2 regions of the Halomonas qaidamensis genome follow, and region 2 is predicted to be linked to the other one. Evidence: predicted binding sites of a transcription regulator. Region 2 holds the regulator's gene; the other holds the start of a gene.

Region 1 (3,877 bases), 1.6 Mb from region 2:
CATTGCAGCGGTGGCCGCAGCTGGCAAAAGCGACTGGACCCATGAACTGCGTATTGCGCTTGCCAAACGCGACGGTGCTATCGTGCCGCTCGAAATCCAGCCCCTTTCACCGGATCGCTACGTGGTTGAACGCCACTTGTGCATCGACACGACCGCGGCGGGTGGTAACGCTAGTCTGTTGGCAACGGCTGAATAAGCCCCACCAGCTTTATCGACGTTTCCTTTCATTACTGAACGTCGGTAAAGCCAATGTTCTACCGGGAGACGCCCGCACGGGCGTCTCATTAACAAAAACAAGCGCGCACCTGTTGGCGCTAGCTCCATCCTGACGAATGGGAGAACTTTCATGGCTATCGGTGTTTGGATCAGTCTCATTGCTTATTTTTTGCTCATGGTCGCCATTGGCATTTATGCCATGCGCACCTCTACCTCTTCCTCTGAAGATTATATGCTGGGCGGCCGCACCCTCAGCCCCAAAGTAGCGGCACTATCGGCAGGGGCGTCAGATATGAGCGGCTGGTTGCTATTGGGCTTGCCAGGGGCAATGTTCGTATCGGGATTGGGGTCAGCCTGGATCGGGATTGGCTTGCTCGTAGGGGCGTTGTTCAACTGGATTCTGGTCGCCCCGCGCCTGCGTGAGCAAACCGTTCACTACGGTAATGCGATTACCATTCCAGCCTTTCTTGCGAACCGCTTCCCGACACGTGCGCTTTCCCTGCGCATGGTGTCTGCTATCGTGATTGTTGTTTTCTTCTCAGTTTATACAGCATCAGGCTTAGTCGCTGGCGGCAAACTATTTGAAAGCGCATTTTCCGGCATCTATAACTTCGGTGACATGAGTAACTACGGCATGGGGGTCATGATTACTCTTGGTGTCGTGCTTATTTATACGGTGGTCGGTGGCTTCCTCGCTGTGAGCATGACCGACTTCGTGCAGGGCTGCATTATGATGCTAGCCTTGGTCATCATGCCAGCAGTGGTGCTGTTTGGTGAAGGTGGCGGCGGGTTCTCTCAGGCATCACAGACACTTAATGAAGTCGACCCTACCCTCTTATCCTGGACGTCAGGACTAACGTTCATCGGCTGGTTATCTGCCGTTACCTGGGGGCTTGGCTATTTCGGACAACCGCACATTATTGTGCGCTTCATGGCTATTCGGACATTGAAGGATGTTCCTATTGCCCGCAACATTGGTATGGGTTGGATGCTGATTTCACTCATTGGCGCTGTTTCACTGGGGATATTTGGCCGGGCTTATGCCATCCGTAACGGTCTGGATATCGAGGATCCCGAAACGATTTTTATCGTTCTGGCAAATCTGCTGTTTCACCCACTGATTACTGGCTTCCTATATGCAGCACTGCTCGCTGCCATCATGAGCACCGTTTCTAGCCAGCTACTGGTGGCCTCTTCATCGCTAACCGAAGACTTTTATCGTTTGTTCCTACACAAGAGTGCCTCTGAGCAGCAGTGTGTAGCCGTTGGCCGTGTCTGCGTAGTACTGGTGGGCATTGTGGCGGCAATTATTGCAGCTGATGAAAACTCTCAGGTTTTAGGACTAGTCAGTAACGCCTGGGCTGGCTTCGGTGCGGCGTTTGGGCCACTGATTATCTTATCGCTAATGTGGCCACGTACAAACGGCAATGGTGCTATCGCAGGTATGGTAGTAGGTGCGGCAACCGTCATGATCTGGATTGCATTAGGCTGGAATGGCGAATTTATGGGCGGCCCTGGCATCTATGAAATCATCCCTGGCTTCATCGCTTCCTTCATTGCCATCCTAGTGGTGAGCAATGCAACAGCTGATTCGGGTGAATATCAGCATATCGATCGCTAGACGAGCGTTAATTACACATAAGCCTAATCATCGTTAATATGGCCCTGTGTGCTTTCCGTGTCGCTCACACCGACACGGAAGGCTCTAAGTAATATCTTAACTACCTAACCTCACGCCTCCCTGTGGCTTTTTCTGCTATTTTTGCAGGTCTTTTTATCGCTCTTTGCCCTAGGTCAATAACCTGCCTTCTTCTGCCCGATACACTTCTTGTATGGTTTACGTTTCTATTAAACAGTCCACGTTAACCACTCTCACTCAATTGTAACGACCCACGTAAACGGTCAGGAGCAACGCTATGCGCCATAACTCTCTTTCAACACTGGTTGCCACTGGACTCGCAGCGGCCACACTGATGGCAAGCGGCCAAGTTTTAGCTTACGGCGCTGGCGATTTCTTTACTCGCGTGGGCGTTGCCAAAGTGGAACCAACAAGCGACAACGGCTCATTAGCTGGCGGCGCATTCGCGGTTGATGTTCAAGATAAAACCGACTTCGCCTTTACCCTGGGTTACCGCTTCCACGATAAGGTGGGCATCGAGCTACTGGCTGCCCTGCCGTTTGAACACGATATTGCGCTAAACGGCGACAATCTCGCTTCTACCAAACACCTTCCCCCCACGTTAACGCTGCAGTACTACCCGTTAGGTGGTACTGAAGCGCGTGTCCAGCCCTATGTCGGTGCAGGTATTAACTACACCTTTTTCTCTGACGAAGAGCTAGCGATTGGCGAGTTGGAGCTGGACGACTCTTGGGGCGCCGCGGCTCAAGTGGGTATCGATTTACTTATCGATGAGAACTGGGCACTAAACGCGGCAGCGTGGTACATCGATATCGACACTGACGCAACTGTTAATGGTGCCGCAGCAGGCACAGTAGAGATCGATCCGCTGGTGGTAATGGGCGGCTTAAGCTACCGCTTCTAACTCTGAGTGCAAACGATTTCTGCTAGCCGTGTCATCGTATGAAAAATGCCCAGTACCGTTCACGGTGCTGGGCATTATCTTTGGTGTTGCCGTCATTTTGAATAAAGATTGTGCATTAACATTCAGCTCAGCCACTGTTCAGTGGAATATCGCGAACTAGTTGTCAGTCACAATCTGATCAATCCTTTCGACGGCTCTAACAACCAGTAGTTGGTCGCTGGCACGAACCTTTTCCTGCATTAAATAAGCAGCCACTGCCGGTGCTACATCACACTTAGCAGGCATAGCGGATTGGGCTTCAATCATTGCATTTAGTCGAGCAATAAACACAAAGCGAATCCATTGAGGCAACGACATCGTATCGATGCAGAAAGGTTGTTCACTAGCAAAGGCAGAGGCCTCTGGCGTTGGCATACGCCATAAGTTTGCGGCCTTCATAGTGGCTTCAAGCTCAAGAAGCGCGGTTTGAAGCTGTTGATGGACGCTCATAAATACCTTTTTCATTTAGATCAGTAGGCATCTATTATCCCAGTCCTGTGAGTAAGTTGCCAACTGCCTAGCGGAATTTATGCGTTATTCACAGATTCACAGAAAACCTGCAAGAGGCTGTGGATAAACTATGGAAAGATGTCGCTAGCGTTACTCCCACGCGGGTTACACTAAGTTGCGCAATTTTTAACCACTTTAATAATAAAGCGCGGATTATTCAGCGTTTGCGGCTGACAGTGACATAACAGCAAGGTAGAGTGCAGGCTTGAAACGCGGAAGGATGTCATGCAACCAATCCAGACACTTGATGAATTTTTTACACGTAGCGGCGCAGACGTTTCCCTTTACTATATGGGACGACGCGTAGCAGCCTGCCCGCGAGACACGCTAAGGGCATTTGAAAGCGGCGAGATTGCCTGGCCGGAACCGTGGCAACAACAAGCACGGCTTGGCATTGTTTTTCGTTTAGGCGACATGCCTGAGCCGGCCATCTGGTTTTTAGCGCTACCACTAGACGAACAAGGCATGCTCTCACCTGCACAGCGCGATGGCTTTATTAATCGCCTGCTTGAAACCCTTGGCCGAAATGTCACGCAGATAGAAAATAAACCACTAGCTCAGACGGAAAC
Region 2 (3,877 bases):
CTTGCTGGCAACCGGCCTAGCAGCACAGCAGCTGAGCCATTTAATTCGTCACCCTGCCACTCGCAGCATTGCCGCACTGTCAATCATTGGCTTTGCACTTTGGCAGCTGTGGTCTCTAGCACCTTACACTGCGCATTAAGCAGCCCCCATAGCTTGATATAGCTCAACGCTTTCAAAGTGCCACTGCACTAGCATAAGGATCAACAGCTGAGCGACATCGCTCAATTTGATTACATCGCTTACTTTTCACTTTGGAGCGTTCATCATGTCAGCCCATGCTACTGCTGCCTTCTCATCAACATCGTTCTCATCAACACCCACTGAAGTACCTAGCGCAACTGCCTGGAATGAAGCGCTACTGTGGCGTTACGACAAAAGTGGCCCGCGTTACACCTCCTACCCGACGGCGCTTGCGTTTCATGAGCAGTTTGGCACCGCTGACTTTACCCAGGCGTTAGAACGCAGTAATGCAAGCCGCCGACCGCTTTCCCTGTATGTACATGTACCGTTTTGTCGAAAAATTTGCTTCTACTGTGCATGCAATAAGATTGCAACGAAGAATACCGCTCTTGCCGAGCCTTACCTATCCCGGCTAGATCGAGAGATGGTGCTGACTGCACGCCATTTAGACACATCGCGCCCAGTTCAGCAGTTGCATTGGGGCGGTGGTACTCCCACGTTTCTTTCTTTAGCACAAATGGGAGACCTGATTGATCGCCTCGACGCCCGTTTTGGTTTATCTGGTTCAGCGGACCGCGATTACGCGATTGAAATTGATCCCCGCGAAGCAGACGTCTTTACCCTGCGCCATTTGCAGTCGCTTGGCTTTAACCGCTTAAGCCTGGGCGTACAGGATTTAAACCCGCAGGTACAAAAAGCGATTAACCGTGTGCAGCCCCGGGTGCTTACTGAAACACTCATGGAAGAAGCGCACCGCCTTGGCTTTCGCTCGCTCAATCTTGATTTAATCTATGGGCTGCCCTTTCAAACGGAAAAAAGCTTTGCTGAAACACTGGGCCAGATTATCGAATTAAATCCTGCCCGCCTGTCAGTATTTAACTATGCCCATATGCCCACCCGTTTTGCCCCTCAGCGACGTATCAATGAAGCAGACCTCCCCAACGCTGACGAGAAGCTGGCAATATTGCATACCACCATTGAGATGCTAACTAACGCAGGCTATGTGCATATCGGGATGGATCACTTTGCGCGCCCAGATGATAGTCTTGCAATTGCTCAGCGCAACGGAACCTTGCAGCGCAATTTTCAGGGTTACTCTAGCCATGCACAGTGCGATTTAGTTGGATTAGGCGTCTCCGCCATTTCACGGATTGACGATGTTTACGCACAAAATCCGACTCAGCTTGATCAATACGAAACATCTTTAGATCAAGGTAGGCTGGCAACCGTCAAAGGATTAAGGTTAAATAAGGACGACCTAATACGCAGAGACGTCATTGAGCGGCTAATGTGCGATATGTGCATTGATTTAGCAGCCATAGGAAAGCGTTGGAACATTGATGCTAGCGACTATTTTTCCACTGCTCTTGAACAGCTGCGTAACGCTGAACAAGATGGATTAGTCACTTTTCATCAGCAAATGATTAGCGCCACCCCTATTGGTCGGCTGTTGATTCGCCATCTAGCAATGGCCTTTGATGCTCGCCTCGCGGATCAGTCGACCCAACGCTACTCAAAGATTGTGTAAGCTTCTTGAGACGTCTTGCCCCAGGGCCTATCATGGCTAACGAGAAAGGGAGAATGATATGCCACACCCCGTCAGCCAACGACGCTCACTGTTGCAAGAAGCACGCTGCCAAACTTGTAGCTTAAGCTCACTGTGTCTACCGCTCGCATTAGAACTTGAAGACATGAGCCAGTTTGATGCGATCATCCGTCGCCGTGCACCACTCAAAAAAGGCGAGCCACTGTTTCGTCAGGGCGACCGTTTTACCAGTGTGTATGCCGTTCGCTCAGGCAGTCTAAAACAGGTGACCAGCGAAGGTAATGGCAACGATCAACTGACAAATTTCTACCTGCCCAGTGAACTGGTCGGATTGGACGGCATCGATGAAGAGCACTACCCCGGTAGCGTGATTGCCCTGGAAACTACCACAGTGTGCGAAATTCCGTTTGATCGTTTGGATCTACTTTCTGAAGAACTTCCGGAACTGCGTGGACAGCTATATCGCAGTATGAGTAAAGAGCTGCGAGACGATCGGCGCATGATGCGCTTGTTATCACGCAAAACTGCCGATCAGCGCTTGGCCAGCTTTTTAGTCACGCTTTCAGACCGTTTTCGCCGGCGCGGGTACTCGCCTTACAGCTTCAGGCTTTCTATGTCCCGCGCAGACATTGGTAATTACTTAGGCTTAGCGGTAGAAACGGTCAGCCGAATTCTTAGTCGCTTTCAACAGCAAGAAGTGGTCGCAGTTTCGGGGCGCGAGGTTAATATTTTAGATATGCAGCGTCTTATTACACTGGCTGAAGAAGAAGAGCAGCCGACTGCTCTACGCTAAGACTCAACGCTAAGCGTTTGAATACGGCGCTCCATCAGCGCCGCCTGCTTGGCTTCTAGCCCTGTAAAGTCAAACAGCTGGCGATCTGCTAGCTGTGAAGGCGCCACATTGGTCACCGCTTTGAACATGCTTTCTAGACGCCCTGGGTGCTTTTTATCCCATTCGGCCAACATATCTTTTACAATTTGTCGCTGAAGATTGGGCTGAGAGCCACACAAGTTACAAGGAATAATGGGGAATTCCATTAGCCTGGAAAATTCCACAATATCAGCCTCTTTGCAGTAGGCAAGGGGTCGAATGACAATATTTTTGCCATCATCTGACAAAAGCTTAGGTGGCATTGCTTTTAAAGTGCCTCCAAAGAACATATTTAGAAACAGTGTTTCCAAAATGTCTTCACGATGATGCCCTAACGCAATTTTTGTCGCACCAATCTCTTCAGCAAAACCATAAAGTGAACCACGCCTTAATCGAGAACAAAGCGCACAGGTCGTTTTGCCCTCTGGGGTTTTCTCTTTCACCACTGAATACGTATCACGCTCTAGAATGTGGTACTCAACACCCAATTTATCCAAATACTGGGGCAGCACATGCTCTGGAAAATCTGGCTGCTTTTGATCCATATTGACAGCGACCAAAGAGAAGTTAACCGGTGCATTTCGCTGTAGGTTGAGCAGTATTTCCAGCATCGTATAGCTATCTTTGCCACCAGACAGGCACACCATCACCTTGTCACCTTCACCAATCATCTGATAGTCAATAATGGCATTGCCGACTTCTCGCCGTAAGCGCTTTTGCAGCTTATTGAATTCACGCTTCTGCTTAGCATCGTGATGGTCGGACTGCGCCTGAAGGTGATCAACAGAACACTTGTCTGCAGAAGTATTTTCAGACGCTGCGGGATCAAAATAATCAGGTGATAGCATAATGTGGGCACTGCCGATGGTAGAAGAAGCAGCGGGCATTCTAACAATACTCGTTCCCTGCACCCAACATAAACGGGCTAATTCAACGTTAATAGGAATAATACGCTAAACGTGCCGAGCTGCCTCACGTTGCAAACGTAGATACAAAAGAGCACTCGCCGTTGCATCCCCCAATACGCCGATCCATTGGAAAACTGGCATTTGCCAGCAAGCTAATGCTTCTGCAATCTGACTACGCATCTCACTCTGAGGATGTAGCCGGCGTAACTGGCGATAGTGCAGCTTTCCAACATCGACCTGGGCGTTAGGCAAACCAAATCCTATCCCTACTTTGAACAGATGGTTTAGATGTTCCAACGAGTGCTCTAACTGCCAACCAATTAGCGGCCGATTACCAATAAATTCAGCCAACGCCCCAAGATGCTCGGCGTT

Evidence for each region. Region 2 encodes FNR, which switches genes on or off when oxygen is low (the NO sensors DNR and NnrR bind a similar motif). Its sites were predicted from a motif close to TTGATNTANATCAA; they were not measured.
Region 1: K1Y77_RS06295 (OmpW/AlkL family protein) is a predicted target of FNR. The motif match lies at 2,001-2,014, and genes of this name have one in related genera.

The regions. Positions count from the first base shown of each region.
Region 1 covers NZ_CP080627.1:1,338,719-1,342,595, reverse strand. Annotated here, with positions in the region: gene putA (bifunctional proline dehydrogenase/L-glutamate gamma-semialdehyde dehydrogenase PutA) at 1-196, shown strand, start outside; gene putP (sodium/proline symporter PutP) at 347-1,837, shown strand; gene K1Y77_RS06295 (OmpW/AlkL family protein) at 2,133-2,759, shown strand; gene K1Y77_RS06290 (YqcC family protein) at 2,916-3,248, opposite strand; gene K1Y77_RS06285 (DUF3549 family protein) at 3,534-3,877, shown strand, end outside.
Region 2 covers NZ_CP080627.1:2,988,548-2,992,424, forward strand. Annotated here, with positions in the region: gene K1Y77_RS13545 (sulfite exporter TauE/SafE family protein) at 1-139, shown strand, start outside; gene hemN (oxygen-independent coproporphyrinogen III oxidase) at 266-1,708, shown strand; gene fnr (fumarate/nitrate reduction transcriptional regulator Fnr) at 1,767-2,519, shown strand; gene ttcA (tRNA 2-thiocytidine(32) synthetase TtcA) at 2,516-3,484, opposite strand; gene K1Y77_RS13565 (3'-5' exonuclease family protein) at 3,551-3,877, opposite strand, start outside.